4 regions of the Pseudoalteromonas sp. L23 genome follow, and region 4 is predicted to be linked to each of the others. Evidence: predicted binding sites of a transcription regulator. Region 4 holds the regulator's gene; each other region holds the start of a gene.
The links. The regulator sigma-54, encoded in region 4, starts transcription at its own class of promoters, with help from an activator protein. The targets are predictions, from matches to a motif close to GTTGGCACGNNNNTNGNNT.

Region 1 (8,252 bases), on a different contig from region 4:
TTACCCCTTATAGTAACAAAAAGAATTATCATTTAGAATTGAAAATAATTTCTGTTTTCATTTAGAACCATTCAAAAGCTTGGTTCAATCTCAGAAAAATAGCTCCTACATATCATAGGAACTTTCATCTTTATCTCTTGTGACGAAAAAACAATTTAGGAAAGGAAACACCCATGCAAACCAAAGCGCATCAATCTACAGCACTAGCTCTGATGTTATCACTCCTTTATTTTTCTCCAAATGCGGCAGCAAAAGCCGAGCGCGACAATATTGAACGGATCAGTGTTGTAGGCCAGCCAATCAAGCGTAACTCGGGTCCAACAGGACTTGACCTTACCATTAAAGAAACCCCCCAGTCTGTTACCGTGTTAAGCCACGACTACATAAAAGACTTCGAACTGAATGACCTTGAGGACATCATGGTACAGGCAACAGGTATCTCAAGATACAAATTTGGCGCGGGTGATAATACTGAGTTTACTTCTCGTGGGTATCTCGTCAATGCATTGGTTAAAGATGGCTTACCGACCTCAATTGCTGGACCACAAGAGAGTCGCTTAGACACTATTGTCTATGACCGAGTAGAGGTTCTTCGGGGCGCTGCGGGGTTAATGGCGGGTGCAGGACAACCATCGGCAACCTTAAATGTCATCACAAAACAACCAGACCGAGGTGGATTTGTTAAAGTTGGTGCCGAGATTGGCTCTTGGAATAAAGTGCGTACACACATAGATGCAACAGGCTCCCTAACGAAAGATGAAGCATTGGCCGGACGAGTTATTCTAGCCTATGAGGAAAAAGATAGCTTTGTCGACAAAGAAAATAGTAATAAGATCGTTGCATACACCCAGTTGCATCATTATTTTTCTGAAGATACCGAAGCCTCTTTTAGTGTTCATTATCAAGACAATGAACTGAAACTATCACCGTGGGGATTACCAATTTTTTACTCTGATGGTAGTTCCGTTGAAATAGACAAGAAAACAAATTTATCATCGCCAGATAGTCACAACGGCAATACCCACCAAAGTTATCATTTAAAATTATCTCACCAAATCAATTTAGATTGGGAACTTAACTTTGGCGCACAATACAGTAAAACAGAAGCTGACATTACCTTGACCTACTTTAGTGGTAACCCAGACAAAGAAACAGGCCTTGGCCTTCAAGGCGGTGACAGACGCTGGGTTGAAACGGTTGATGGGACTAATTTTATTTTGGGACTGGTTGGTCGGTTTGAGTTATTTGACCGCGCACATCAGGTGAATATCACCTATTTAAATGCCGATTTTGAGTCCACAGACGATCGCTTCGAAGAGCTGGATGAAAACGCGAGAACAGTATTTTATCCACTCCAATCGATTAATAACCTTCACCCAGCCGCTCATTTAACTGCGACAGATAAGCAATTTATTGGCTATTGGGACAAAACGACGAAAGAACAGAGTATTGCACTCAGCAGTAAGTTAACGTTAACGGATGACCTTCATGCCATTGTTGGTGTCAAATTTTTTGATTATGAACGTACCAATGAACGTGACTTTGCTTGGAGCGGGTTCTCAAGCGACAAAGGTGAAGAAACGGGTGAGAGCTTATACTTAGGGCTGGTTTACAATCTCAATGACCAGATCAGTACGTATGCAAGTTATACCGATGCTTATGAGCCGCAACTGGATAAAGTGGATGCCAATTTAAATCAATTAGCACCAATCACCGCTCGGAACTTAGAAGTCGGCATTAAAACCACACTTTGGGACGACAAGTTACGCTTAAATGTCGCTTATTTTGATAGTTTAAAGGAAGACTTCGGTGTTGTTATCCCCGAATATGCAGACGAAAGACCTGCTAGGTATCGACCCGTAGATGGTGCAGAAGCTGATGGATTTGAAGTTGAATTAGAAGCAAAACTGACAGATGATTGGCAAGTAAACTTTGGTTACAGTGATTTTGATGTTGTCGATGAGCATGGCGAAGATATTAACTTGTATGCACCAAGACAAACGCTCAATGCGAGCACCAAGTATACTTATGGAGCTTGGCGATTAGGGCTAAATGCAACTTGGGATACGGACAGAAAAGTCGATATTTTAAACGTCCCAGGAGTTGACCTTGGACTTCCAACAGGTGGTCGTCGAGGCGCAGTGCGTGCAGATCAAGATAGCCAGCTTTTACTAAATGCACACGTCAAATATCAATTTTCTAGCCAACTGAGCGTTAAACTGAATATCAGTAATCTCACAGATGAAGGCTATTACGATACTTACGGTTTCGTGCCGAAAAAGTACAGCGAGCCTAGAGCATACAATTTAAGTATGGAATATCTGTTTTAACGTAAAGCACTATGCAAATGCTGTGGCGTGATAGGGTTACAACACCTTTAAAACTTAGCTGCAGCAGCAAAATGCCTATAATACCAATTGAATTAATTCTCTAATCAATTTGAAGGGTGAAATAGCATATTAGCTTCGTTAAAAATTTCTCATTTAGAACAACTAAATAGCAAAATTTTTGCCTTGCTACTAAAGCTATTTCCCCGCTTCAAGATAGATCATTTACTTAATACAACTGGTATAAATAAAGCGCGGGTTTCTGACTAGAAACCCGCGCTTTTCTATCTCACACCAATTAACGTAACTGTGTTTTCAAGCCCAAAAGCGAAACCTCTCAAATTAAGTGCTTAGTCGAGTTGCCATTAAACCTTAAATACCGACACTTGACCGTTTAACTGCTCAGCTAGCGCTTCTAAGTCATTACTCACATCTGCATTACTCTGCGCACTTCGAGTAATTTCAGAAATACTGCTACTGAAATCATTAATATTTTCGCTGATTTCCGCAACCACCGTTGTTTGTTCTTCCGTTGCCGTTGAAACCTGAATATTCATACCGACGATTTCATCCACCGCCTTGTCTATATCAGTCATGATTTGAGCTGACTCATTGGCCCTATCAACTCCTGCGGCTGCACTCGACTGTGCATTCTCCATTGACGACACGGCATTTTGTGCCATGCCCTGTAACTTACTGATCATATCTCGGATCGATTCCGTAGCTTTTTGCGTGTTGTGTGCCAATTGCCTAACTTCATCAGCAACAACCGCGAAGCCTCGACCTGATTCCCCAGCTCTCGCCGCTTCTATTGCAGCGTTTAATGCCAAAAGATTTGTTTGTTCAGCCACACCTTGGATCATTAGCACGACTTGGTTGATTTCATTCGACTGGTCGTTCAACGCTTTAATTAACTGCGCGTTATCTCCCACCTCACTGGCAAGGCGCTCGATGGCCTGAATATTTTGCGAAATAACATCCATCCCCTGCTTTGCAAGCTGACCCGACATCTCTGCTTTGTTTGCGGTATTCATTGCATTATGTGCAACCTCCTGAATTGCACTACTCATTTCTGTCGCTGCGGTTGCGATCATTACCGTTTGCTGCTCTTGTTCTTGTGAAGTGCCCGCAATTGACTGACTAATTCCATTTAGCTCATTGGATGTTGAGGACAGACTATTCACCATCGTAACTAGGTTGGTAACTAACTCATGTAAGCTCGACACCATAGTATTGAAGTCGTTTCCTATCTCACTCAGCTCGTCCTGCCCCTCAACCACTACACGTTGGGTTAAATCAGCATCTCTTGCAATGTTGCCAATACGCATACGCAAACGACTGAGTGGTTCGTTAATTGACCTAAATATCAACATACCAATCAGCACCATTACGATCACAATAGTAACGGAAGAGATAATCATCGCCGTTTTTGTCGCACTGGCTTCTGAGCGGCCAACATCTCTTAGTGCACTTGCCTCTGCAAGTTGTAACTCAATTAGTGCATTGTAGCTTTCACTTAGGGGGTCAAAGGCGGCATAGAGATCGTGTACAAATTTATCATAAGGAATTTCTTCAAAAGTATTCGTATTAACACGACTCGTGTAGTTGGTAAGTAATTGTTTAACAGCAAGCTCAGCGGATTCAACCTGCTTCACCAAACTTCGCTCTTCACTCGTCAATTCTGTAGATAAATATTGGCTCCATTCTTTTTCAGCGATATTTTTAGCTTCTGCGATTTGCTTTAACGCGGCACTGTTGGATAATTGATGGCCTCGTAACTTGTGAAACGTATCCACAATAACCACCGCATAGTTATCTGACACTACTTTTATTTGCCTCAGCGGTACAACTCTGTCGTCATAAATACGGTCAATGTAATTGATAAGATTTGATAATGTTCCAATTGTAAAGATAGTAGCGAGAATAAAAAACACAGCAGGTATGCCCGAAAGCGACAACAATCTGCTTTTAACTGAAACCCTATTTAGCATAGTCTGATTTTTATTGAGTAAACATAGAAATAAAGTATTACTCAAAGTTCATAGATTACAATAATAATTGCAAATTAAGCAGCGCATTATTGATATGCATCATACTTCGTAACTGTGTCTCTTAACTGTATAGGTTTGATTTTTAAACCTATTACAAAAAAAGAGGAGAAGCTTTTATCGGCTTCTCCTCTTTTATTCCACGTCGAAATCACTTTCGCTTAACACTCTTCGTTTTCAGCGTTCATGTTCTCTTTTACATCTTCACACGCGTCTTCCACGCTATTTTCTACTTCCTGAACTGTTTCATCGAAACGCTCACCAGCATCTTCCGCCGGACCTTCGCTACAACCAAAAAGTGCTAAAATTGAAACAAAACCAAATGCTTTTGCTAATGTAATTGCTGATTTCATAATCTATCTCCTAAAACCGTTTTTGTACGTTAATTCCCTTTTACCTGGGAGCTCGTGCTTTGCCAAAAATAAACGAAATAATCATAAAGGCGATAAACACAAAGAATAGAATTTTCGCCATACCTGCCGCAGCGCCAGCGATTCCAGTGAAACCTAGCACGGCTGCGACAAGTGCTAGGAATAAAAACATTACAGCCCAACTCAACATAACATTCTCCTTAGGCAGTTAGCTCTTGCAACTGCTTCATTTGATCGTGACAAGTTTGCATTCTGGTTTGAATTTGCAGTAATACACTCTTGCATTTAGGTGGAAGATCTTTGCTTAATGCTTTATCAAGCTTGCTTAACACTTTGTCTTCCACTTCTTCTAGCTGAGAAATATAGGTGTGCTCTTTGTCGGTGCTCACCATACCAACCAACTTGGTGTACGATTCACGAATGTCGATGCTAAGCGCTGAATCTGTCTCAATTTCACCTTCGTCAATAAGAACAAATGGTTGTAGATCCGAGATTGCTTGCGCTTTATCTACAATCATTTGGTCAAATACGCGGTTTAATTCGATATTATCTAGCTTCTTTTTAGCTTCAGTGTAAAAATCAACACCACCATTTAATACTTTGATGAGCTCTTTTACCGGCCCCATGTCGTAATTTGAATCTGCCATAAATAACTCCTTTCGTTGCGATATTTAATAAGTGCATTTTGCAAATATTATTTTCTGTCCCTTTCACTAATGCAGATTAAATGCCAAATCATAAACCTTTATTATATAAGGCTTTTTAATCTAAGCACCTTCAGACCGGTGAAAATATTACAAACTAGATGTAAATTATTCCTGTGATAATTGCGTACTTAAGGTTGTGCTCCCTTTAGCATTGAAATCCATAGTCCTAATTGGGAAAGGAATTAAGATATCGTTATCAACTAATACACGGTTAATGGTGCAAATTGCTTTGTGCCTGACCACCATAAAGCCCGGATCTGCTGGGTAATCTATCCAAAACCACACTAATAGATTAATAGAGCTGTCACCAAAAGACTCTGCATAGACATCTGTTTCTTTTTGGCTTACTACGAAATCAAGCTTGTTAATTGCCTCAACAATCACCTCTCGGGCTTGCTCTGGGTCGTCCGCATACGAGATACCAACTGGTACTTCTATTCTTCGCTTGCCAAGCTTAGTGTAGTTTTGTAACTCATTCTTAAAGAGAATTTTGTTGGGGATATAAGACAGCTGGCCATAAAAGTTTTCTACTAAGGTGTTTCTCAAATTGATTTTGCTTACCGTGCCAAAGCAATCCTTGGTTCTTATAATGTCACCGACCATAAAAGGTTTTCTGACCCCCATCACAAATCCAGCGATGAGGTTCTCGGTCATGTCTTGGAATGCAAAGCCAATAGCAAGGCCAATGATCCCCGCCCCAGCCAACAATGACATTACAGCACCTGATAGTTTTACTATATCTAAAGCGAAGAAAATCCCAATGGCAATAATAGAGACTTTAAATATGGAACTAATAAGTGAAGCCACTTGTTCTGTCTTTATTGCTTTTTTAATTGCCTTTGAAAACCAAATTGAAGATATTTTAGCCAAAACAGTGAAGAATATGAGTATCATTAAGGCTAGGATCATATTCGGTAGTAACTGCACACCGGATTCAAGCCAAGAGATTAACTTATCATTAATTAACGTCCAGAATTTTTCTAAATTCATAATCAAATATTCCTATTTAAGTACTCGACAAATCTAGAATGCAGTAATCATTCCTAGTTATATTAATTAGCCGTTCATGGAAAAGGTAATTATTACAAACTAATTTACACATCTTCTCGGTAAATTCTTCCTTAAAACTTACTCTATAAAAATAAATCACATAATTATCAATAAGTTAAAGATTGGCACAACAGCTGCAACAGATAATTCGACTACGAAATTAAAGGAGTTTAATTATGAAAAAGACATTAATTGCAACTGTACTAGTATCTTCACTTACTACTGCTTCAGCATTTGCTGCTGATAACTCTTGGGAAAAAGAAGCGAGTGACGCTTGGATAGACGGTAAAGCAGAAGCAACACTGCTTTTCAACGGTGAACTGAACAACTTTGACATTAACACTGATGTAAAGAACGGCGTTGTAGTGCTAACTGGTAAAGTTGAACACTCAGTAGATAAGAAGCTAGCTGAGGAACTGGTACTAGGTATCGATGGCGTAAAAGAAGTGAAAAACGACCTGACTATCGTTGATATGTCAGATGAGCGTAAAAAAGAGCGTAATTACGAAAGCGATAGTGGCTTTACTGACGCAAAAATCGCAACCGTAATCAAGTCTCGCTACCTGTTTGACACTGATGTAGATGGTACTGACATCGATGTTGATGTTGAAGGTCTAGTCGTAACACTAAATGGTCATGTTGGTAGCGAAGCGGAGCGCAAACTTGCTGTGCAAATCGCGAAAAACGCCAATGACGTTAGAGATGTAAAAGATAACCTTCGCGTTACCACAAAATCATAAGCCAATTTTGATTTGAGGGGGGCTTTCCCCCTCCCATACTTATATTGATTTAAGGAGTAAAGATGAAACAATTAACAATTGCTGCTGCGCTACTTGCCTCTCTAGGTCTTGCATCCACAGCCGCTCACGCGGAGTCTGATTTTGGACTAGATGATTATAAAATTTACACAGGTATCGGCTATGGCCAATACTCTTTCCAATGGGAAGATCGTGAGAATGACACTTCATTCGACGACGACTCTTCTATGCTAAAAGCGTATGTGGGTACAAAAATTAATCCATATTGGAGTTTTGAACTTGCCTATGAGAACTTCGACGAAGCAAGTGACATTGACAACTCTGCTGAAATAGACGGTATTTCTTTATCTACACGTATTTCAGCTCCACTAAACGAACATTTCTCAGTGTATGCAAAAGGTGGTTGGCTTGAGTGGGATGCTGATATCTACGCGGATATTCCAGCTGTAGGTCGAGTTTCATCTAGCCTTGAGGGTGGCGACTGGCTCTATGGTGCCGGTGTTGAGTTTCACCTCAATGAAAACGTTAACATGCGGTTAGAATACACTCGCTATGAACTTGAAGACAATATCGACCCTGATATGGACGTAGCTGCCGTCTCTATCGAATATCAGTTTTAAGCAGTAATTTTGGCTCTATAGCCTCCCAATTATTTCCCCTTTGACTCAGTCCTGGCTCTTCCACAAGAGTCTGGTTTTGGCGCTACCACTTGGTAGCGCTTTTTTTGTTTCTTCTTTCATAGTAATCCCATACTAACTTACTCATTTAAGTAACTAAACCAAGGCAAGAAAACCGGACTCGTAATTCCGCCGTAGCTCGCTATCGCTAAGGCCGAAATTTATATAGGCAAGGTAATAAATTTGCTACTTTGTTACTCGAAATAAGAAGTTTATACCTATCCAACATCAGTCGAAATCTCTCATCGAGCACGAAGGTTACTAAATAAAAATCCACTGTTGCAGATCCCTGTAATCCTGCCGAGTAAAAGATA
Region 2 (8,252 bases), on a different contig from region 4:
AGGAACTGCTTGCGCCCCCATCATAATTCGACTGATATCTGTACTTAATACAACGAGTAATTTAGAAGTTCCAACTGACTCAAGGTTCTCGATTGGAGCCCCTAGAATCTTTTCAAACAATCTTTTTCGGATATTACTCGCAAGCATTAATGCTGACTTTTGTAATGCAATCATTGACACTGATTGCAAAATAAAAATCGCAGCGCAAATACCTAAAAATAACAGCGCTAAATTTGGATGTGCTATTTGCACGCCCAGCACCTCAACAAAATCTGCGGTGCCGTCTAATACATAGCTAAACTCTTCAATTGCGATTAGAATAACTGGAACTAGCGACGCGTAGATAAGGCCTGCGATCGCGCCGCTCAACAGTGAAATAAAGACAGAGTTAGGCGCCGTCTTTCCTAATTCGGAGAGTAACCTCATTACAATTCCTTTTTATTAATTATTATATTTATTGCGGTGTTTCAGTAACTAATTGATTACTTTCATATAAGTCGATCATGTCATCATAGTGTGGGCTCATGATATTGCCGGACTGACCCGTTGAATTGATGTACCAAGACTTAAACCCTTCCTGCTTACTCGACACCATAATTTGGCGAAACCCAGCACCAAATATCTGCTCATATCCATCAGCACTATCAAACCGATAACCGGCGGCATTCACTGTATCTAATGAACCAGCTCCAGTGATCTGCCGCTCAAAAATTCGTCTCGAAAAGTCCGCTTCACTAAAGGGTTGATGCGCGAAAGTTCTCGGCGCAAGCTCTCCCCATGACCACGGCCTAGCGCCAAACTTACGCTCAAGTTCAACTAAAGTCGCTTGATAGGAATCCCTAATTTCATCTGTACATTTTTCTGAAGTGTCAGAACACCATAATTCATGGTCTTGTAAGGCGAGCAATAACTGTTTGTCGGTTAGACTAGATGCGGTTAGCCCGCCACCAAATTGTGTAGCAAGACTTTGTGAATGGAATAATTTGACTTTTAAATTTCTGATCATGACTTGGTATATAGCACCAACGTCAGGGTCAGATTTATAATCTCCGTCCCAATGTAGTAGCTCACCAAGTAAAGGCTTCAGATTTGGATAGTCATTTCTAAGAAGGTTGAGTAGATCTATCGCTCCTAAGTCAAGTACATCACCTTGAATACTCCGGAAAGTATCGATGGAAAGTTTGTGTCCTCGCTTTAACTCACCTTCTATAAGAGATGCTATACGTTCCGCTCTATATGAAGGAGCCCAGTCCATAGAAATGAAGTAAGGATAATCCTCAGAGACATGTTTTTGGTTGGCATTAATGATATAGCCTTTTTTAGGGTTGAATTCCGTTGGCATACTTTCCCAAGGAATGTACCCAGTCCATTCAAACTCATACTGATTAACAGGTATGGCTCCAGAATGTTTTTTGCGAAGCGGAACTTTACCCGCGCTATTGAGGCCTATATTGCCTAGGCGATCTGCGTAAACAAAATTGATTGTCGGCGTGATAAGAAGCTGGAGCGCATTCCTGAACTCTTCCCAATTAGAAGCATAATTCAGGTCGATCAAGGCAGAAATAGAAGTATCACTGTCATTTAAAGCTGTCCATCTCAGTGCATACCCATGAGACGCGCCAGCACTATAATCTAGAATAGGCCCATATTTTGATTGTGCAACCGTATGTTTTATAGTCTCTGGGGCTTTTCTAAATTGAGCTGGGAAGTCAGCCTTAACCGCGATCTCCTCTACCCTTTGAACAATTTTCTCTCCTGCAGAATTCCCTCCTCGATTAAGGTCCACTATGACCAAATCTTGCGTATCCGCGGGCATGTTAGTACCGCCCCAAGCAATATGAGCATTATGTCCAAATACAATTACAGGCAATCCTGGAATGGTCATACCTGATGCGTTTACTTCGCCGCCTAACAAAGACGCTCGATACCATAATGAAGGCATTTGGAAAGAGAGATGAGGATCATTCGCCAACATCGCATCGCCCGAAGCACTTAACTCCCCAGAAATTGCCCAAGCGTTACTCCCGGCAAATTTGCCTCCAATCCCATGCTCTAGCAATAAAGCTTCTTCGATACTCGCTAACTGGCTTAACGTCTCATCCAATTTAGCGACACGTGATATATCCTCTGATAAAGATTGCTGATCATTAAGCTCTGGATAGATTGAGTGTAAATAGTCCACTGGTAATTTAGCGGCAGCTTGTACTCTGGCGCGTTCATAATTAGCAGCAAAACTCAGAGAGTAAGAAAGTAGCTTACCTACCATTAATGAATCTTCAGGAGACCAATTTGAAGCAACGACACCAAAAACCCTAAACTCAATTGGTAGGTTTTCAGAATCTCTGATATACGCATTCACTCCTTCAGAGAAGGCAACTAAGATGCCTTTTTCCCGCTTCCCTAAACTTTTTAGCGCCTCTTTTGCAGCATCAGCCAGCCCCAAAGTACGCATATATTTATCACGCTCAATTGTTGATGCTCCAAAGACCTCACTCAAAGTACCTTTAATTAGTCGGCGCTGTAACTCCATTTGCCAAAGCCGATCTTGAGCTTGAACATATCCCATAGCGAAAAAAGCATCATGATCACTTTTCGCGCTTATATTTGGAACTCCGTACTTATCTCTAGAGATACTCACTTTGTTACTCAAAGCGCTATCGCTTAATGTGATATTATCCAGAGGTAAAGTTTCTCTCTCGTCTAAGTAAAAATAAGAGATGATTATAAGGAGGGGAATAAATACTAAAATAACAAATCTTAATGCTAATGACTCTCGAGAAAACACCTTACTTCTTCCTTGCATATCAACAGTAACAAACGAAAATTTAGCCTATTAGAGTGCATCAAGTAGCCCCTTTAACATTAGACTCAACTTATTAATATCAGGTACATAGTACCCAAAAAATGAAACCGATCAACACAAAAAACAAAACAAAAATTAACTCGATTAACACAATTAACACGCAGGACACAATTGAGAAATACAAAATTGCATAATGTACATACAACTTCCTCACATGCAGTATCATTCACCTAAATACAGACAAATAAATGGTGAACAAAAAGTCGCCTATAAAATGCGGGCTCTTTGGTGTTAGCGTATATAAACAAAAGATGTAAAAATTAATCTAAGAAGCAGTTAATGAGCAAAGAAAAGTTTCGATTAAATACCTAAAGAAAGGTGCTTTATATGCAATATTTAGAATGTATTTTTTCTATAAATTTAGAAATTAATTTCAATTTTCTGCTCAATACCAGACCACCATTAGTGCAGACAACTGAATATACTCGAGCAATTTTTAGCTATTCGATATCTTGATACCTTGAGCATTTAATCAATATCAACTACAACAGAAATGGAAAGTGTCGTTGTCAGGAAAAATATTACGCACCACCATGGAACACTTACGCACCAATTTAGTGCAAAACATCCGTTCACAGATCAGTGAATTTAAATAAATTACTAAAAATCAAACAGTTAAACAATTGGCACGATTAACGCTTATCAAGGTGCAATTGCAGTACATTGCAGCAAAAAATAACCCAACGAGTCGGAGGACACATGTCACAATCGGTTTTAGATTTTATTAAAGAGCACGACGTAAAATTTGTTGACTTACGTTTCACAGATACAAAAGGTAAAGAACAACACGTATCGATCCCACATCATCAAGCCGATGAAGACTTCTTTGAAGACGGCAAAATGTTTGACGGCTCATCTATCGCTGGTTGGAAAGGCATCAACGAATCTGACATGGTACTTATGCCTGATGCAGAAAGTGCTAAGCTAGACCCATTCGCAGAAGAAACAACGCTTATCGTCCGTTGTGACGTGGTTGAACCAAACACACACCAGGGTTACGAGCGTGACCCACGTTCAGTAGCTAAACGCGCTGAAGAGTTCATGCGTTCAACGGGTATTGCAGACACCGTATTATTCGGTCCAGAGCCAGAGTTCTTCTTGTTTGACGATGTTAAATTTAAAACTGACATGTCTGGCTCAATGTACAAAATTGATGCTGAAGAAGCGGCTTGGAACTCAGACAAAGACTACGAAGGTGGTAACACAGGTCACCGTCCTGGCGTAAAAGGTGGTTACTTCCCAGTAGCACCGGTAGATTCGTCTAATGATTGGCGTGCAGCTACTTGTTTAGTACTTGAAGAGATGGGCCACGTTGTTGAAGCGCACCACCACGAAGTAGCAACTGCTGGTCAAAATGAGATTGCGACTCGCTTTAATACTATGGTAACTAAAGCAGACGAAATCCAAGAGATGAAGTACGTTATCCACAACATGGCTCACCTATACGGTAAGACAGCAACCTTTATGCCTAAGCCAATCGTTGGTGATAACGGTTCAGGCATGCATTGCCACCAATCACTTGCTAAAGACGGCAAGAACATCTTCGCAGGCGACAAGTACGGCGGTCTATCTGAAGAAGCGCTTTACTACATTGGTGGTATCATTAAGCATGCTAAAGCAATCAATGCATTCACTAACCCAGCAACAAACTCTTATAAGCGTCTAGTACCTGGGTTTGAAGCGCCAGTTATGCTTGCATACTCAGCACGTAACCGCTCAGCATCAATCCGTATCCCGGTGATCCCATCAGAAAAGGGTCGTCGTATCGAAGTACGCTTCCCAGATCCTGCGGCGAACCCATACCTAGCTTTCGCAGCGCAGTTGATGGCTGGTCTTGACGGTATCCGCAACAAGATCCACCCTGGCGATGCAATGGACAAAGATTTGTACGACCTACCAGCGGAAGAAGCAGCAGAAATCCCAACAGTTGCAGCATCACTTGACGAAGCGCTTGCTTCTCTAGATGCTGACCGTGAGTTCTTAACTCAAGGTGGCGTATTCACTGACGACCTAATCGATGCGTACATCACACTTAAGTCGAAAGAAGTTGAAAAATTAAACATGACAACTCACCCAGTTGAGTTCGAAATGTACTACAGCGTTTAATCGCTAACAGACTACTACGCTCAGTACCGCGGTATTGAGCTTGTAGAGCCAAAACTCATTATGCGTTTCTGGCACTCTTAATCATATGTGTTCTCAAGCCCGTAATTACGGGCTTTTTTAATTTAATTCAAAAGGTTAAATTAAATATCTCGAATAAATTTATTATCGGAGTTACTCATTTGTAACTCGCAATTCCAACAACACTATACTAAAGTATGAACAGTAGTTTACTGTGGAGAGTTGTGGTGCGTCAGTGGTTTCTTATAATGTCGGTTAGCATGACGCTAACCCTAACAAGCATTGATGCTGCAGCAGAGTCCAATCCAAAAATCTATCGCTGGAAAGACAAAAACGGCCATTGGGTCTATTCGGATGTACCGCAACCTGGTTCAAAAGAAGTCAAACTCAACGCCAGCGCTTTAACCATGCCAAGTGTTGATACTAAAATTCTCGAACAAACGGATACAACACCAACGATTCAATATACAGCTAAAATCACTTCTCCTGAGCATGAGCAAACAATCCGTGATAATAGTGGCAGTGTATACGTAACTGGCACCATAGAACCAAGATTTACCCAAGGTTTAAGCGTGCAACTCTTTCTCAACGGAACAGCCACAGGGCCAAAACAAAGTAATACTCAGTTTTCTTTGCGTGGTATCAATCGTGGCGAGCACTCTTTGGTTATGAAAGTGTTTAATCAAAAAGGTATGTTAGTCGCCCAAAGCGATGCTCATAAGTTCTTTTTGCACCGCAATACCGTGAATAATTAGAGCGATATTGCTTACCTACACTGACTTTTAACCAGTAGTTGCAAACACACCATACTCATCCCTCCTGCTATTGAGGAGGCCAAACTCGACATTTCATTGTGTTCAATCCACAACCTTTGCTCACCCACCTGGATTTGATAGTAGACTTCAGCCTTTGTTTGCAGTAGATATTTATCTCGCCAGTTAGGTTGAACGACCCGTATTACGCCTGTAAGGGTGGTTTTCTCGCCATTCGTAGCCCGATGTAAATTAGCGGTGTGAGGAGGAAAGCAACCCGTATACTCGGTAACATTCCTAGCGCCTTGAAAGTCACAACCACTCATGCAGAACGTGACAAAAAGGCTCCCCCCGCAAGCACAAGCTAGATGTATTTTTTGACACAAAGCATTAATAATGTGGGCACCTTAAAGTTGGCATGCTTTATTAATACCAAGTTTAGGATACGAGTTCGAAAACCCCTAGTTTCTGAGCTCAGGTAATAATTTAATCCAATGGATGCAAAGCTATGCTATTCTCATTGCACCACATTGGTGCACGGTGAACATATATGGATCAACATAACTCGATTGACTTGGATAAAGTTTGGCAATCTCTCTCAACCGCGATTTTAGTGCTCGATCAAAATTTAATGATCCACTATGCCAATTACAGCAGTAGTGAACTACTGGGACTCAGCACTAAACGGCTTGTTGGACTGGCGATTGATAGTGTGTTTAATCATCATCATATAGACTTGCCACGGCTCTCTAAATACGTGCTACAAGATGGTGTAGACTGCCAGCAACACAGGGTAGACGTGGTATTTGTAGATAATCGTGTTGCGACACTAAGTCTGCATGCCAGACGAGTTTACCTTGCAGAAGAGGCGTTCATTTTAGTGGAATGTCGCCGTGTTGATGATGCCCTGCGTTATGACCAAGCATCCAATCAAATGCACCAATTTCAAGCAGCTCGAAATCTCATTCGTGGTCTTGCTCATGAAATAAAAAATCCACTTGGTGGGATCCGCGGTGCGGCGCAATTATTGCAGTACGAAACTGATCAACAAGAACGGGAAGAATGTGCCACGCTCATTATTGAGCAAGCAGATAGATTGCGCGAGTTGGTAGATAGATTGCTTGGACCCAATCAGTTACCACAAAAAGAGCCGTGTAATATTCATCAGGCGTTAGAATCGGTGATAAAGTTAACCACCTTGGAGCGCGATGCCGATATCACCTTGGTAAAAGATTATGATCCCAGTATTCCGGCTATCGTGATAGATCAAGCCAAAATTCAGCAGGTTCTGCTGAATATGCTACGCAATGCTCAACAAGCGCTACAGCATGACGGTACGATCACCATAACAACGCGCATTAAACACCGTCTTCATCATGGTGAGCGACTATTGAAAAAAGCATTACTCATCCGTATCAGCGACAACGGTCCAGGGATCGCCGATGAGGTAAAAGAGACATTGTTCTTTCCGATGATCACGAATAAAGAAGGAGGTTCTGGACTTGGGCTCTCTATCGCGCAAACTTTGGTAGAGCAACACCAAGGATTTATCGAATGCGATAGTTGGCCAGGACACACTGAGTTCAGTATCTACCTTCCCTTTGACAACACCGAAACAGGAAACGTGCAATGAAATCAGTTTGGTTAGTCGATGATGACGCTTCAATCCGATTTGTTTTAGAAAAGGCATTAAAGCGAGCTGAGTTTGAAACCGAGAGCTTCGCCAGTGGTCAAGATGTATTGACCGCGCTTGAATATGAGCAACCCGCGGTGCTGATCTCAGATGTACGTATGCCAGGTATCGATGGCATGGCCTTGTTAGATAAAATTGCAGGGCTCTACCCAAACTTACCGGTGATCATTATGACCGCGCACTCGGACTTGGACTCTGCGGTCAACGCATTTAAAAAAGGGGCGTTTGAATATCTCGCCAAACCTTTCGACTTAAACGAGGCCGTTTCCCTGGTGCAACGTGCATTTCGTGCAGGCCAGCAAACTAAAAAGCAAAAGCGCCAAAGTGAAAAAGCCAATAGCCCCGACATTATTGGTGAAGCCCCAGCGATGCAGGAAGTGTTCCGCGCCATCGGTAAACTTTCCGCTTCAAGCATGAGTGTATTGATTAACGGCGAATCTGGTACGGGTAAAGAGCTTGTGGCAGGCGCACTGCACAATCACAGCCCGCGCAAAGAGGCTTCTTTTATCGCGCTCAATATGGCCGCCATCCCCAAAGATCTCGTCGAGTCTGAGTTGTTCGGCCATGAAAAAGGCGCTTTTACTGGCGCTGACAGCATGCGCCGTGGCCGCTTTGAGCAAGCCGATGGCGGCACCCTATTTTTAGATGAAATCGGTGATATGCCACTGGACGTGCAGACTCGGCTATTGCGCGTACTCGCCGATGGTGAGTTTTATCGGGTTGGTGGCCACAACAGTGTGAAAGTCGATGTCCGTATCGTCGCGGCTACCCATCAAGACTTAGAGACACTGGTCAAGCAAGGTAAATTCCGTGAAGACTT
Region 3 (8,252 bases), on a different contig from region 4:
GAGCATACACCACAAGCCACTTTAAATTATCCCATCCCCTCAGAATGGCAACCTTGGTTTATACAAATCAAGCAGGTGGTGGAGCAAAAATCGCGCTTAATGCATACTCTTAAGCAACATAATCAAGAACTAGATGACGAAATTAAACGCAAACAACAGGCATTAAAGCAAAGCTTTGAGGCAAAAGAGCGTCAAGCGGCTTTACTTAATGCAGTGCTTGACTCAGTGCCCGATATTATCTATTTCAAAAATATCGACGGTTCATTCATAGGCTGTAATCGCGCGTTTGAAGAGTTTATGGGGGTTGATAAGTCGGATTTGGTTGCGAAAACACAACCTGAAGTGACATCTGGATTAACCATATTACTTGAACAAGAAGTGGCGATGGAGCGCTCGCAAGAACAAGTGGCAACGAACTTTGTCCTTGGAGCAAATACCTACTTTTTGACAATCACTCCATTAAAATCAGAAACTGGAAAGCTCATCGGTTGTTTGGGGGTTGCGAGAGATATTACCGCCGCACAAGAGGCATATAATGCCCTAAGAGACTCTGAAGAAAACTTTAGGGCTGCGACTGAGTTTGCACCTAATGGCGTCATTTTGGCTGCGATCAGCGGTAAAATTTTGGAGATGAACAAGGCTGCCAAACGTTACTTGTCACTTGATAAGAATACGGGAGAAAAGCAGCTGGAACGCTTGTTTGACGAACAAAACTGGCAAGAGCTAAAGCCTGTCTTAGCTGGGCTATTAAAAGAGCAAAAGAAAGTCGTTGAACACATGATTTCACAGTCGGGTAAGCACCGCTGGTTACAATTGAGTATTTCGTTAGTTTGGGATAAAAATAAGCGCCCTAAGTATTACGTTATCCATATTCAAAATATAACCGGTTTGTTGTTAGCGAAGCAAGATGCTGAGCGCGCAACGCTTGCCAAAAGTCGCTTTATCGCGAATATCAGCCATGAAATTAGAACGCCGATAAATGCCATATTAGGTCTGGCGGATATGATCAAAAGTGAGACGCTGACTCGAGTTCAAAATAAAAAACTGCAGCAGCTTTCTGGGGCTGCAAATGAGCTGCTTACCATGCTCAACAGTATTTTAGAGTTTGCCAAAGTTGAAAGCCACCAAGGTACAATTCAATACGAGACATTTCAAACCTGTCATGTATTTACCACGATAGAATCACTAATTAAGCCTTTATGTATACAAAAAGATTTGGAATTTGAGTTACAGGTCGACCCTCAAGTTTGGCCTTACCTGTACAGTGATGAAGATAAGGTAAAGCAAATCTTGGTAAACCTGCTTGGCAATGCGGTAAAGTATACCAATCAAGGGAAGGTTGGTTTGAAGGTGGCGTTAGTTAATGATAGAGCTGCAAAACAAACCATAAAGTTTGCTGTTTGGGATACTGGAGTTGGGATCAAATCGCAAGAGATTGAACACCTTTTTGATGCATTTACCCAAGGTGATGAAAGCTTCACACGTCGTCACGAAGGCATTGGTTTGGGGCTTGCGATTGTGAAGCAAGAAGTTGCACTCTTAGGTGGCGATATTGCGGTTAACTCAACCCCGAACGAAGGAAGCTGCTTTTTCTTTGAATTGGTGCTAGATAAAGGCGCTTGTCCAGTTGTGGATAGTCACAAAGAAGTTTACTGTCTCACCACCGAAGCACATAGCTTACCAAGCTATTTTGCTGGTCTTGCGGAATCTTTATCTGTTGAGCGATTGCACGCGATGCATGCTCAGCTCGACAAGTCTATTGTTGTTATTCCGCCGGAAACCTCGCTTGACCCCGCTTATGCGCTACCAGAAAATACCGCATTACTACTACATTGTGAAGGGGTATTCCCTGAGCAAAGTAACCATATTGCGCTTAATCAAAGTGTGTTTTACCAATCAGCTTATACTTGGCTTGCTGAGTTTGCCCATATGACGCAAACCGTCGACAACGTGTGTATGCAAGTTGCTGGTGCGCTTTGCTTGGTGGTCGACGATAACAACTTAAATTTGGATATTACTGAGAATATGTTGAAGCAGAATGGTATTTCTACCGTAGGGCTACAAAGCGCGGAACATATTGAGGAAGTTTGCCGCTCACTGCAACCAGATATCATCCTGATGGATATCCATATGCCAAACATTGATGGCTATCAAGCGACCAAGCAGATCAGAGCCGTATGGTCTGAAACTGAGCTGCCCGTTATCGCCTTGACCGCCAATGCAAGTAAAGAAGAGCGGGCGAAAGCCACAGCCGTTGGCATGAATGATTATTTGGTAAAGCCGATCAATAGCACACAGGCGTGCAAGGCATTGGCAAGTAATATTTTCCAGTCAGATAAAACAGAAGAAATCTTTTTCGATTATGAGTTTGCTTTATCACAAATGATGCAAAATGAAACGTTTTTGCAAACAATGTTAGATAAATTTGCTAAACTTTGCCATGATTACCTAGAACAGGTTGCTGAAATAGAGCAAGGTTCAGCATTATTCGAGTTAGCACACGGAATTAAGGGCGCAGCTGCTGGTCTGGGTTTTAAGCGACTGGCGAAAGTTGCAAAAGACCTTGAAACGCAAAGCAAAACGATCACAACAATAACAAATCGCACTGACTTGGATGTGTTAACAAATGCACTTTCACAGGTGGTGTGCTTTATCGAGCTAAAAAGGTAGCGTCATAAGATGCAGCAAGCTGAGCACATTTTTATTATTGATGATGACCCAATAAATAAGATGGTCCTAAGTAATACATTAGGTGACGGTCATCGGTTATCCCATAGCACTGACGCTAAGTTATGTATTGATGAACTAAAAGTAAGCAAACCAGATCTTATTATTTTAGATGTGTTAATGGCTGACGGCGCTGGCTTTGCTGTTTTAGAGTGCCTGAAAAAGGATGCGAGCACTTACGGTATTCCCGTTGTCGTGATCTCCGGTAGTGTGAGCTTTAAAGATGAAGCACGAGGTTTGGAGTTAGGGGCAGTGGATTATATTACTAAACCCTTTAACCCTTTGATTGTAAAAGCCAGAATCAAAAACCATTTAGCAATAAAAAAGAAAAATGATCTGCTAGAAAAGCTAGCCTCTATCGATGGTTTAACAGAGTTGCCCAATCGCAGGTATCTAGATGAAGCGATGAAATCAGCTTTAGAGAGCGCAAAAGCTGATGGCAGTGCGTTTACCGTAATGCTGGTTGAGGTGGACTATTTTAAAACGTTTAATGAGCATTATGGCTATATGCATGGTGATGACTGCTTATTTAAGGTCGCCAAAGCGCTAGAAGAAGCCGCAACCCGACGTTCTTTATTTATTGGCCGTTTTGACGGTACCCGTTTTGCGTTGGTGCTAACTCAGCATAATATCGACATAATTAATGAAATAGCAGAAGCGTTGCACGACTCGGTTAACGCGTTAAAAATCCCCCATATTGCCTCACCCATATGTGCGCATGTGAGTGTTAGTATTGGTGCAGTTCATATTGAAAATCACTGTAGTAATGAGCTCGGTGAGCTGATCAAAATGGCCGATAGCGCACTTGCCGTTGCACAAAAACAGCAAAGTACGGTTTTTATTAAAGTGTTATAAATATCTAAAGCCATATGCGGGGGCTAAAGCATATCCGCATTATTCACCATCCTTGGTGCGATAAAGTCTTACTGAATTTGCTTTAGTGCGTTGTCGCCAAAGCCAACCAGTTGGTTGTTTTTGAATACCAATGGCGTGCACTCATCTTTTGTTACTTTGCCGTCTGAGTGTTTGCTGTTGGTTGCATAGTACAGCACTTGATAGTTGTCGCCGTCTTTTGACACCAACTCGCTAAAATCAGGGGTTGTAAACATGTCTTTTACTGATGAGTAAGACGCGCCCATTTCAAGGTTGGCAATCTTTTCACGATTTTTACGCTGTTTATGTTCCCAGTTAGACGAGTTGTATTCAGAAGCCCAACCGTGTTCTACTTCACCGTCGGATACAGCAACGATACAGCCTGATAATAGAGTAGAGCTAAGCGCAGCCACTAACATTAATTTTTTCATTGTTGTTTTCCTTTTTAATTTTGTTGCTGAGCAAGTAATGCAAACAGCCATTTATTTTTTGCTTTAATTATCACAAGAGTGCAAACTCTTTGCCAACTAATAAAGTTTATAAATATCAGTTTGTTGTTATTTTTTAATCAGTTTGTGGTTGATGGTTTTCACTAACTTTTAGCGATATCACTCACTAAAACAATAATCTAGACCACTCGGTTTCTCGTTGTGCCTGCCACAAAACTTTCAATATTAATGGCAATTTCGCCGACTAAACGTTCGATGGCTTCTTTACTTGCCCATGCCGTATGCGGTGTTAAAAGCAAGTTTTCCCCTTGGTATTGAACGAGTGGGTTGCTTGCTTGTGCCGGCTCTTGTGTGAGGACATCCACAGCAGCACCAGCTATTTGCTTGTTAGTTAGCGCATCCACCAGCGCTTGCTCATTGACTATTCCGCCTCTTGCTGTGTTGATAAGATAAGCATGATTTGGAAGTAGAGTGAATTCAGCTCTCGAAATCAGGTTTTCTGTTTCAGCGGTAAGCGGGCAGTGAATTGATACAATATCTGCAATTCGCAGGGCTTCTTCAAAAGCCATTCGTCCTGCTCTAACCTCAGTTACGTCTCTACGTTCGGCAACAATTACCTGAGCTCCAAATGCTTGCGCGACTTTTGCAACGGCTTCTCCTAACGTTCCATGGCCTACGATCACAAAGTTTTTGCCTGCAATTTCGTTGATACTGTAATCCAAACGACAAAACATGTCACTTTGCTGCCAAAGCCCTGCATGGCAGTCTTGCTGGTAACGATGAATATTTGTCATTAAGTTACCAAGCATAGTAAAGGTGTGCTGCACGACAGAAGGGGTCGAATAACCAGCCACATTGGCTACCGCAATTTGATGAGCTTTTGCGGCTGTTAAGTCGATGTTGTTGACGCCTGTGGCTGCAACACAAATCAATTGTAATTGTGGTAACGCCGCGATTGTTTGTTCAGTTAACTGTACTTTATTGGTGATGATGACTGCTGCATCTTTACAGCGTGTGATGATGTCCTCACTGGATGTGGTGTCGTAAGACGTTAATGTGCCTAGTTTGGCAATGGGGGAAAGATCAGTTCCTGCAAGGGTTTTAGCGTCTAATACCACGATTTGCATTATTTTTATCCTTTTCTTGACTTTGGAGTTAACTCTAAGGTTTATACTTGTGATGTCGACTAGGATAATCTTCAGGACTTGGGAGTGTAAAGTGGTAAAGATTGGTGAGCTGGCAAAGCGGCTTAACGTATCAACTGACACGTTAAGGTATTATGAAGCAAACGATCTCCTACACCCTTGCACAAGGAGCGAGGGCGGGTATCGGTTGTTTGATGAGCAAAGTGAAAAGCAAATGCGATTTATTCTTCGCGCGAAGGAAGTGGGTTTCAGCCTCAAAGAAGTGCAAGACTTGCTGAAGATAAAGTTTGAAAAACATCAGCACAGTTGTGAAGAAGTGAAAACACTGACTATCACTAAACGGGATTTAGTGAGAGCGCGGATCGCTGAGTTACAAAAATTTGAACAATCGTTATCCACGCTAGCAGAGCAGTGCTGCGGCGGTAAGGAAGCGGCAGTGAGCTGCTCGATTTTAACGGCCTTGGAGGCTATCGATGAATGAACTGATAGTAAATTTTTGGCAGCTATTTTTAGTATCTGCCCCGTGGTTACTGCTTGGCCTAATATTGGCCGGGTTACTTAATGTATTTATTCCAAAAGATTTGTTGCAAAAGCATTTAGGGAAAGAAGGGTTTTGGACGACGATAAAGGCAGCACTGATTGGGGCGCCTATGCCGCTTTGCTCTTGCGGCGTTATTCCTGCTGCGGTGGGACTGAGAAGGGCTGGGGGTTCAAAAAGTGCGACAACCGCATTTTTAGTCTCAACGCCTGAAACTGGAGTGGATTCTATCTCGGTTTCTTATGTGCTACTTGGTCCTTTTATGGCGGTAATTAGGCCAATTGCAGCTGTGGTTAGCGCAATTGCGGCAGGGTTGCTCGTTGGCAGTGAGAAAGATGATAAGCCTGTGGCGCTAAAGCACCTTAATACCTCAGAGGAAGCAAGCGCGATTCGCGGTTGTTGTGACGCTAATCATCACTCAGAGTCAAAGCCTGCTGAAAAACATCACAGCCATGATAGCTGTTGCGCCAGTACTAAAGTGGAAACCGTAAAAGTAAGCTCAAGCTGCTGTGAGCCTGCAGGCCCGCAATTAGCAATGGCAGGGGCGAATATGTCTTGTTGTGATACTACGGAGCCTACCGTAACCAGTTGTTGCGATTCTGCATCAGCCACGACAAGTTGTTGTGAGCCTGCCCCTGTACCTGAAAACCAAGGGGTTTTTGGTAAAATTGTAGAAGCTGTTAAGTTCAGCTGTAATCAATTACTGTCCGACACCGCAGTTTGGCTACTTATCGGTTTATTCTTTGCAGCGCTAGTGCAAACCTTTGTGCCTGAGTCTTTCTTATCGCAGTGGGGCGACGGTATTATCGCCATGCTAGTGGTTATCCTTATCAGTATCCCAATGTATATTTGTGCCACCGCTTCAACTCCAATCGCTGCGGGTTTATTAATGGCTGGTGTTTCACCCGGTGCTGTATTGGTATTTATGCTCGCAGGCCCTGCAACTAACATCGCCACAATTGGGGTGGTTGGTAAAGAATTAGGGCGTCGTGCCGTGTTTGCCTACTTGGGCGGTGTTATCGGGGTTGCGCTTATCTTTGGCTATTTAACTGATTACTTGGTCAATACTTACAGTTTTGTGGTAACGCCGATGATAGGTGAAGAACACGAAGTGCTACCACATTGGTTAACAGTATCGATGGGCGCATTATTAGCAGCACTCTTACTAAGATTAGCTATACTCAAATTAGGTAAAGTTGTTAGAAGATAAACTATTGTGGTACTTTTTACCGTATTACAATTGCATGACGCTTAAGCATTTAATGTTCCAACTTGATATATCGCCTTGGTGGTCAGACATGAAATGCTTAGCGTCTGTTTATTTGACACGATAGAATGCGTTCCAGTATTCGTTAATCCGACAATTTGAGAAGTAGAGTGGATAAATACGCTGACATTAGACCGTATAATGATGATGAAGTAGTGCCAGCACTGGCACGTCTACTAGGTGATGATCAATTCATTGATGTGATCGCCAAATATAACCTGCCAGCTTGGTTAAATGCTTGGCCTGCTATTGCACGCCCACTCGTAAGAATGAAACTAAAAAAGAAGTGGGGAGATTTTTGTACGATTGAACAAGTACAAGATGAAGTGGCGTACTATCTGCAAATTTTAATCAATAAAACGACGTCTAAAGTGACTTATTCTGGCCTTGAAACATTAGACTCGAATACCTCGTATTTATTTATTTCAAATCACCGTGACATCGTATTAGACCCTGCACTTGTTAACTGGGGCTTGCATCAGCAAGATATGCGCACGGTGCGTATCGCTATTGGTGATAACTTACTGCAAGTACCTTATATCACTGAACTTATGCGCCTTAATAAGAGTTTTATTGTAAAGCGTTCGGCAAAGGCGCCGAAAGAAATGCTAAAAGCATTAACCCAGCTTTCAGCCTATATTTCTGACTCATTAAGTGAAGGTAACTCCATTTGGATTGCGCAAAAAGAGGGGCGTGCAAAGGATGGGGTGGATCAAACCGATCCGGCACTGTTAAAAATGCTACAGCTCAATGGTCGCAAACAGAAGCTAGATTTTTCAGATTATGTAAAGCAGCTCAGAATTGTGCCCGTTGCTATCTCCTATCAATATGAGCCATGTGCGGTTGCTAAGGCTAAAGAGCTATACCATAAAAAGCAGTTTGGCCAATATGTGAAAGCGCAAGGCGAAGACATTGCCAGCATTGTCGAGGGCTTTAGTTCAGATAAAGGCCATGTGCATATCGCATTTGGCGACCCTATCACTGCGGATGTTGAAAACCCAGATGAGCTGGCGAATGTCATTGATAAACAGATTTTAGATTTATACTATCTGCATTCAACCAATCACCTAGCAGCAGGCGATGATGCGCAAGTTAGTCCAGAAGATAAAGAGGACTTTATCTCTAAACTAGAGTCTGTACCGGAAGAGCTGAAGCAATTGGTGTTGAGCATGTATGCCGAACCACTGCGTCGCAAAGGCATTTAATAGTAGTGAGCATGCGCAACCGTGGTGTTAAGTGGTTGCGCTTTTGTT
Region 4 (8,252 bases):
ATCAGGCTTAAGCTGACCACCAATCAGTCGCAACATGGTGGTTTTACCAATGCCGCTCGGCCCCATTATTGCGGTAATTTTGCCTTTTGGTACGGAAAAGCTCATGTTTTTGTAGATGATCCTTTCACCCCGAGAGAAGGTTACATCCTTGATTTCTACAATTGACTGCGACAAGTCGCTCTCCAGATCCAGACTATATTCATCCAAGTATGATACTTTTTTTTCAAACAAGATGGAAAATCGTTTTGGTAAAATTTTGTAAGTAGTGAAATGTAACGGTTTGCTTATACTTTCCAGAGCGCTTTTGGTAGTATCTATCGAAATTTTAATCCTATTGGCTAGAGGTTCATGGTTTTATCGTTTGTTATTCTCATTCTTGGCTTTATTGCACTGGTTTGGAGTGCTGACCGCTTTGTTTTTGGTGCGGCCGCTCTTGCACGAAACTTTGGTGTACCAACATTAATTGTTGGTTTAACTATCGTGGCCATGGGTTCTTCAGCACCAGAAATGATGGTTGCTGCGCAAGCCTCTCTTGCAGATAAAACAGACACCGCCGTGGGCAATGCCATAGGTTCTAACATCGCCAATATCTTACTCGTTTTGGGTCTCACCGCGTTATTAAGGCCACTCTCCGTTGGCTCTGGTATTTTGCGCCGCGAAATGCCGCTGTTAGTCGTCGTTTCATTGGCAGCTTGGTATATCGTTAGTGATAACCACTTTAGTTTCGTAGAAGGTGTTTTGTTATTAGTCGGTTTCGCCGCTTTTCTTCTTGCACTTATCATTATCACCAAGCGTGGTGGTGGAGATAATGATGACCCATTTGTCAGTGAAGCCTGTGAAGAAGTGCCAAATAATATTCCAACTCAAAAAGCTGTTTTCTGGTTAATCGTGGGTATGATTTTACTGCCTATTAGCGCGGACTATCTCGTTGGCGCTGCGGTTGATATCGCCAAATATTTTGGCATGAGTGACCTGCTAATAGGATTAACCATTATCGCCGTTGGTACTAGTTTACCCGAGCTTGCTGCTTGTGTTGCTGGTGTACTAAAGAAGGAGGACGATCTAGCGCTTGGCAATATTATTGGTTCGAACATCTTTAATATATTGGCCGTGCTATCCATTGCTGGGATCATTAACCCATCCGTCCTCGACGCCAATATTGCGTCACGTGATATATTTATTATGCTTGGCGCGACACTGCTGCTTATCCTAATGAGCCTCAGCTTAACAGGTCAGCGCCGCATCAACCGCTTGGAAGGTGGCATACTTGTCGCAAGCTTCGTCGGTTATATTTACTACATCATTTGAGGAAGCCTTGTGACAACGAACCCATTTATTGATTCTGCAAATCAAGTTTTTGCTACCGAACTTGCAGCAATAGAAGAAGTGCAACAGTTTGTTGATCAGCAATTTGTAAAAGCCTGTGAAATTATGTTTGGCTGTCAAGGTCGCATCATCGTGATTGGCATGGGTAAGTCCGGCCACATCGGTAACAAAATCGCAGCGACACTCGCAAGTACTGGCAGCCCCGCATTTTTTGTTCATCCAGGTGAAGCAAGTCACGGCGACTTAGGTATGATCACCAAAGATGATGTGGTACTGATGATCTCCAACTCAGGGGAAACCCAAGAGGTGATCTCAATCCTACCTGTAATTAAGCGCTTAGGGGCCCCCGTTATTTCCATGACAGGCAACCCAAGCTCTACAATGGCTCGTAATGCGACGGTTCACCTTTGTGTTAAAGTATCAAAAGAAGCCTGCCCACTAGGACTTGCACCCACGGCCAGCACCACAGCTACGCTAGTGATGGGTGATGCGCTCGCGGTTGCGCTACTTGAAGCCAGAGGCTTTACGGCTGATGATTTTGCACTTTCCCACCCTGGTGGTAGTTTGGGGAGACGTCTACTACTAACCGTTGCTGATGTCATGCATCAAGGGGATGCAATCCCTATGGTCAATAGTCACTGCACAGTCAAAGAAGCTTTATTTGAAATGTCCGCAAAAAGTTTAGGTATGACGGCAATCGTAGATGAAAGCTCGCAATTACAAGGGATTTTTACCGATGGCGACTTGCGCCGTATTATCGAACAAAAGGTCGATATTCACACCACCCCAATCACGCAAGTAATGACGGCTAAAAGTACGACGGCACGCGCCGATATGCTCGCAGCTGAGGTACTCAATATTATGGAAACCAAACGGATTAACGGCTTGATTGTGGTGAACGAAAACAACATTCCGGTTGGCGCCTTGAATACGCAAGATTTACTTAGAGCGGGGGTGCTGTAATGCAATTTGAAGATTTATATCAGACGATTTCAACTGAAGCTTGGGAAAAAGCAAAACAAATCAAATTATTAATTTGCGATATTGATGGCGTATTCTCAGATGGCCGTATATACCTTGGTAACAATGGTGAAGAACTGAAAGCATTTAATACCAAAGACGGGTTTGGTATTAAGGCCTTGATTGATAGTGGTATCGAAGTCGCCGTTATCACAGGTAGACATTCACAAATAGTTCAGCAACGCATGACTAGTTTAAATGTAACTTATATTTACCAAGGTCAAGAAAACAAGTTAGTGGCATATGATGAACTGAAGACTAAGCTCAACCTTAATGATGACGAAATTGCATATATTGGTGATGATGGCCCAGATCTACCCGTAATGGAACGAGTTGGTTTTGCCGTTGCCGTCAATGATGCACATCCTCTTGTTAAACATATCGCCCATTACACGACCTTGATGCCAGGTGGCTTTGGTGCCGTGAGAGAACTAACTGATCTTCTAATGCTCAGCCAAAATCACTTATTGACTTCCAAAGGATCAAGTACATGACCGTATTACGTGTCATCTTACTCATTGTTTTCGCTTCTTTAATGGTATGGATGTGGTCGCCCATGTTTAATCCATCAGAGGCGGATCCAGCAAAAGAAGATGAACCGTTAGCTAAACCCGATTATGTTGCAACCACGCTTCAGCAAACGACCTATAGTGAAAATGGCTTATTAAACTATCAGGTAACTGCTGATAAGATGGAGTTGTATCAAGATCTTGGCTTTAGTCACTTTGAAAAGCCCATTTTCACCTTATATAACGGTGAACAGAATTGGCAAATAAGCGCATTAGAAGCAACCCTATACGAAAACAACACCTTGATATTAGAGGGCAATGTGTTGGCAAAGAATTTAACGCCTAACGCCATGATCACGGATATCAATGCCGATAATGTAAGAGTTGAAATTAAGCAAAAATTGATGAAGTCGGAACACCCTGTCGTTATCAACGGTCCTAGTCTTAGGATCACAGGTAAAGGACTGCATGCGGATCTACAAAAGCAAGTGATCGAACTCATCAACCACACAAAGACAATTTATTATGACCAGTAAAATCATTAACAAACTAGTTTTCATCGGCTTGCTTGCAAGTTCTACTCTAGCAATTGCTGCAGAACAAAATGAAGTCATTATTGATGCTGGCCGTCAGCAAGCTCAACTGCAAAGCAACATCGGTATTTTTGAACAGAATGTTGTTATTATTCATGGCAACAGAAAGATAAATGCCGATCGCCTAGAGGTCCACCGCCGCGCGGAGCTCGGCATTAACAAGCAACTGCTTGTGGCAACTGGCAGCCCTGCCACTTTTAGCGAACGTCAACCCGATGGCAACTTACTAGAAGCCAAAGCAAATGAAATCCGTTACGACGTAGCGAAGGGAACCCTAGTGATTTCTGGTGATGCTGAAATCAATCAAACTGGGCAAAAAATCAATGCTCAAGTCATCACCTATGACATTGAAAAGCAATTGATCAGCGCTGAGCGCTCAGACCAAGAAGACTCTCGAGTAAGAACCATCCTTGTTCCTGTTGATGACAAAAAAGACGCTAAAGAGAAAAAAGCGCAGGAAGAAGGTAACAATTAATGAGCGAGCTCAAAGCAACTGGTCTAGCAAAGAGTTATAAAGGTCGTCAGGTCGTCAAAAATGTTGGTTTAAGTGTTCAGGCTGGCAGTATTGTAGGCTTATTAGGACCAAATGGTGCAGGTAAAACCACTACGTTCTACATGATTGTAGGGTTAGTACCAAGCGACAAAGGCTATATTCAGATTGATGACGAAGATATCACTTTGTTACCGATGCACAGCCGTGCACGACTTGGTATTGGCTATCTACCGCAAGAGTCTTCAATCTTTAGAAAACTCACGGTCTATCAAAATTTGATGGCGATTTTAGAAACTCGAAAAGACTTATCTAAAGTTGAAAGAGAAGCTGAACTAAACGAGTTACTGGATGAGTTTAATATTCAACACATTCGCGACTCACAGGGCATGGCATTGTCGGGAGGCGAAAGAAGACGAGTCGAAATTGCTCGCGCTTTAGCCGCAAACCCTAAGTTTATCCTGTTAGATGAACCTTTTGCTGGTGTTGATCCTATTTCGGTGTTAGATATAAAGACAATCATAGAGCACCTAAAAAACCGTGGTATCGGTGTGCTTATCACCGATCATAACGTTAGAGAAACACTGGACGTATGTGAAAAGGCCTACATCGTTTCACATGGTGAGTTAATCGCTGCAGGCACGCCAGAACATGTTTTGGCAGATCAAACCGTAAGAGATGTCTACCTAGGCGAACAATTCAAGCTATAGTTAAGACGTAGTATTAATAACTGTTAAAAAGGATTGTTAGAGATACATGAGGCAATCATTACAGCTGCGCATGGGGCAGCAACTTACAATGACTCCGCAACTGCAACAAGCCATTCGCTTGCTGCAGCTTAGTACATTGGATCTGCAACAAGAAATACAAGAAGCATTAGACAGCAATCCATTGTTGGAAGTGGAAGAAGGTGATAATACTGACGGCGAAAACGCTGACCAACACAGCCAAGAAAAGAGCCGTGCTGACGACAATCAAGATTCAGCCGATGAAACGCAGGTTAGTGACTATGAGATAGACTCAGATACCGCCATGAGCAAAGACACTGTGAGCGATGACCTTGCCATGGATGTCACTTGGGACGAGTATATGAGTGCAGCGCCTGCTGCAAGCTCAGGTCCACTTCCCGATGACGATAATGTTTATCAAGGGGAAACCTCTGAATCTCTCCACGATTATCTCATGTGGCAACTCGAACTGACACCATTTAGTCCAACAGATAGAGCTATTGCGATTGCGATTATTGAAGCGGTCGACCTGTCAGGCATTCTAACACTGTCTTGCGAAGACATTTTAGAAAGCATTAATGACGAGAATAGCGAAGAGCCTATTGAGCTAGATGAAGTCGAAGCCGTACTCAAACGCATTCAGCTTTTTGACCCTGTCGGTATCGCAGCGCGTAGTTTACAAGAATGCTTATGCATTCAGCTAAACCAATTCGCCCCAGATACCCCATGGATTGCCGAAACAAAAATGATCCTGACAGAGCATATCGACTTGCTTGCCAGCCGTGACTATCGAACTTTGGCTAAGAAAACGCGCCTTAAAGAAGCCGATCTCAAAGAGGTCATGACGTTAATACATAGCCTTAACCCAAAGCCTGCGGCAAGCATTATTCATGAAGAGCCTGAATATGTGATCCCTGACGTATCGGTGAAAAAAGTAAAAGGTCGTTGGGTCGTAGAGCTAAATCCTGATGCTATGCCTAAAATAAGAGTAAATGACCATTACGCTGCGATGTCTAGAACGGCGAAATCCAGTACGGATAGTCAGTTTATTCGCTCACATTTACAAGAAGCAAAGTGGTTTATTAAAAGCTTAGAAAGCCGAAATGATACTTTATTAAAAGTTACCAATTGCATTGTGCAACAACAACAGGCATTCTTTGAACATGGCCCCGAAGCAATGCGCCCTATGGTGCTAAATGATGTTGCTGAAATGGTTGAGATGCATGAGTCCACAATTTCCCGTGTGACAACACAAAAATACATGCATACACCTCGGGGAATATTTGAGCTGAAGTATTTCTTCTCTAGCCATGTAAGTACGGAAAATGGAGGTGAGTGCTCTTCTACAGCAATTAGAGCACTTATCAAAAAGCTGATAGCTGCAGAGAATACCGCGAAGCCATTGAGTGACAGCAAAATTGCAGATATCTTAGCAGAGCAAGGAATTAAGGTAGCGAGACGTACGATTGCAAAATATCGTGAATCCCTAGCCATTCCACCGTCAAATCAGCGTAAAAGCTTGATATAAGACGTAAAACCCAAGAAGGAAAAATGCTTATGCAACTAAATCTAACTGGTCGCCATGTAGAAATTACTGACTCATTAAGAGACTATGTCACCAACAAGTTTGCGAAGCTAGAAAGGCACTTTGATCATATCAATAATGTGCATGTGATCCTTGATGTCGAGAAACTAGTACAAAAAGCAGAAGCAACATTACACGTAAACGGCGGCGAGCTATTTGCATCAACAGAGCATCAAGATATGTATGCCGCAATTGATGGCCTTATCGACAAGCTAGATCGTCAAGTTATTAAACACAAAGAGAAGCTCACTCGACACTAAGATGAAATTAAGTGAATTAGTGAACAAGGACTGCAGTAAAGCTGCGGTCCTTTTTAATAGCAAAAAACGTATTTTAGAATACATCAGCGAACTGGCTCATAGCCAAATTCCAAATACCAGTCAGCATGCTATCTTGGACGCCTTAATGGCGCGAGAGAAATTAGGCAGCACAGGGATCGGTAAAGGCATTGCCATTCCCCATGGTCGACTTGAAGGTTTGGATAAAATCCTTGCAATGGTGCTTGTCAGCGAGCAAGGGATCCAGTTTGAAGCCATAGATAAGCAGCCTGTCGATATTTTTGTCGCGTTCATCGTACCCGAAGGTGATAATCAACAGCACCTGAAGACCTTAGCGGCGATTGCTGATACACTCAAAGACAAGTCTTTTTGCAAAATGCTTAGACAAGCAAAAAGTGACGATGAGTTATATACAGTGATCCAAGGTGAACTTGATGAGTGATGAAGAAAAAGGACTCGAGCTTATCATTATCAGTGGCCGCTCAGGCTCTGGTAAATCTGTAGCGCTTCGAGTATTGGAAGACTTAGGCTACTATTGTGTGGATAACATTCCGGTCAATTTGCTGCCGTCTTTAGTCCGCAGTGTTTCGGACAATTATAATAAAATTGCAGTCAGTATTGATGTTAGAAACTTACCTAAAGAACAGGACGAGTTTAATGACATTCTTGAATACTTACCAGGCTTTGCCAAACCTACCCTGTTTTATTTAGACAGTGACGATCAAACCCTGATAAAACGCTTCTCAGAAACACGCCGTTTGCACCCTCTTTCACTGCATAATCTTCCATTAGATGTTGCGATAAAGAAAGAACGGGAATTGTTAGACGTGCTGATCACTCGCGCCGATTTTCTCATTGATACTACAGGCCTGAGCGTTCATCAACTTGCAGAAGATATCCGCGAAAAAATCTTAGGTAAAAAAGACAAACAACTCATTATTACCTTTGAATCTTTCGGCTTTAAACACGGCATCCCAAAACAAGCGGATTACGTTTTTGATGCGCGCTTTTTACCCAACCCACATTGGGAGCCTGAGCTTAAGCCGCTAACTGGCTTAGATCAGCCAGTCAAAGACTATTTGTCGAGTCACAGCATCGTGCAAAAGTTTACTTGGCAGATCCAAACCTTCGTACAAACTTGGTTACCACACTTAGAGCGTAACAATCGCAGTTATCTAACGATCGCAATAGGATGTACAGGTGGGCAACATCGCTCGGTATACTTAGCGCAAACCATTGGTGAACGTTTTGCTAAAACCCATCCCAACGTCAAAATTCGTCACCGAGAGCAAGAGGGTTAAATGTTAGAAGATACGTTTTTAATCCAAAACAAACTCGGCCTGCACGCTCGAGCAGCGACGGTTCTTGCGCAATTAGCAACCCAATTTGATGCCGAAGTGACCTTATATCAAGGAGACAAAAGTGCTGCTGCTGACAGCGTACTAGCGCTGTTGTTACTTGAAAGCAGCCAAGGGAAAGAAGTCCGAGTGGTTTGTGAAGGTCCTGATGCTCAGTATGCACTAGACGCCATTGGCGGACTGATAGAAAATAAGTTTAATGAATCCGAGTAATCGTCAGTAAAACAATAAGGCCTGATTCATTTACTCCCTGCTAATCTCCCCCTCCTCCGTAACCAAAGTGGTCTAATAAGTCTCTCATAATTAAGCGTAAACCTTGGTAGTTCCTAATAAACTGAGTTACACTGTAATACCAATTTAGGTTT

Region 1: a site for sigma-54 is predicted at 5,463-5,481, ahead of L3V43_RS01340 (PA2169 family four-helix-bundle protein). Genes of this name have one in related genera too.
Region 2: a site for sigma-54 is predicted at 3,486-3,504, ahead of glnA (glutamate--ammonia ligase). Genes of this name have one in related genera too.
Region 3: a site for sigma-54 is predicted at 4,110-4,128, ahead of L3V43_RS02730 (DUF3192 domain-containing protein). Genes of this name have one in related genera too.

Annotation. Positions count from the first base shown of each region.
Region 1 is NZ_JAKKCW010000001.1:282,269-290,520, forward strand. Features, by position in the region: gene L3V43_RS01320 (TonB-dependent siderophore receptor) at 174-2,330, shown strand; gene L3V43_RS01325 (methyl-accepting chemotaxis protein) at 2,693-4,318, opposite strand; gene L3V43_RS01330 (hypothetical protein) at 4,537-4,728, opposite strand; gene L3V43_RS01335 (DUF1328 domain-containing protein) at 4,769-4,936, opposite strand; gene L3V43_RS01340 (PA2169 family four-helix-bundle protein) at 4,947-5,393, opposite strand; gene L3V43_RS01345 (mechanosensitive ion channel family protein) at 5,559-6,443, opposite strand; gene L3V43_RS01350 (BON domain-containing protein) at 6,680-7,243, shown strand; gene L3V43_RS01355 (outer membrane beta-barrel protein) at 7,306-7,881, shown strand.
Region 2 is NZ_JAKKCW010000020.1:33,118-41,369, reverse strand. Features, by position in the region: gene L3V43_RS21540 (cyclic peptide export ABC transporter) at 1-426, opposite strand, end outside; gene L3V43_RS21535 (penicillin acylase family protein) at 455-2,638, opposite strand; gene glnA (glutamate--ammonia ligase) at 3,563-4,969, shown strand; gene L3V43_RS21525 (DUF4124 domain-containing protein) at 5,236-5,742, shown strand; gene glnL (nitrogen regulation protein NR(II)) at 6,290-7,372, shown strand; gene ntrC (nitrogen regulation protein NR(I)) at 7,369-8,252, shown strand, end outside.
Region 3 is NZ_JAKKCW010000001.1:592,899-601,150, reverse strand. Features, by position in the region: gene L3V43_RS02740 (response regulator) at 1-2,670, shown strand, start outside; gene L3V43_RS02735 (diguanylate cyclase) at 2,680-3,582, shown strand; gene L3V43_RS02730 (DUF3192 domain-containing protein) at 3,651-4,031, opposite strand; gene L3V43_RS02725 (D-2-hydroxyacid dehydrogenase) at 4,229-5,176, opposite strand; gene zntR (Zn(2+)-responsive transcriptional regulator) at 5,268-5,675, shown strand; gene L3V43_RS02715 (SO_0444 family Cu/Zn efflux transporter) at 5,668-6,942, shown strand; gene L3V43_RS02710 (1-acyl-sn-glycerol-3-phosphate acyltransferase) at 7,110-8,204, shown strand.
Region 4 is NZ_JAKKCW010000004.1:42,173-50,424, reverse strand. Features, by position in the region: gene L3V43_RS08950 (ATP-binding cassette domain-containing protein) at 1-174, opposite strand, end outside; gene L3V43_RS08945 (calcium/sodium antiporter) at 349-1,308, shown strand; gene L3V43_RS08940 (KpsF/GutQ family sugar-phosphate isomerase) at 1,318-2,289, shown strand; gene kdsC (3-deoxy-manno-octulosonate-8-phosphatase KdsC) at 2,289-2,840, shown strand; gene lptC (LPS export ABC transporter periplasmic protein LptC) at 2,837-3,391, shown strand; gene lptA (lipopolysaccharide transport periplasmic protein LptA) at 3,381-3,923, shown strand; gene lptB (LPS export ABC transporter ATP-binding protein) at 3,923-4,648, shown strand; gene L3V43_RS08915 (RNA polymerase factor sigma-54) at 4,695-6,194, shown strand; gene hpf (ribosome hibernation promoting factor) at 6,224-6,511, shown strand; gene ptsN (PTS IIA-like nitrogen regulatory protein PtsN) at 6,513-6,971, shown strand; gene rapZ (RNase adapter RapZ) at 6,964-7,830, shown strand; gene L3V43_RS08895 (HPr family phosphocarrier protein) at 7,831-8,100, shown strand.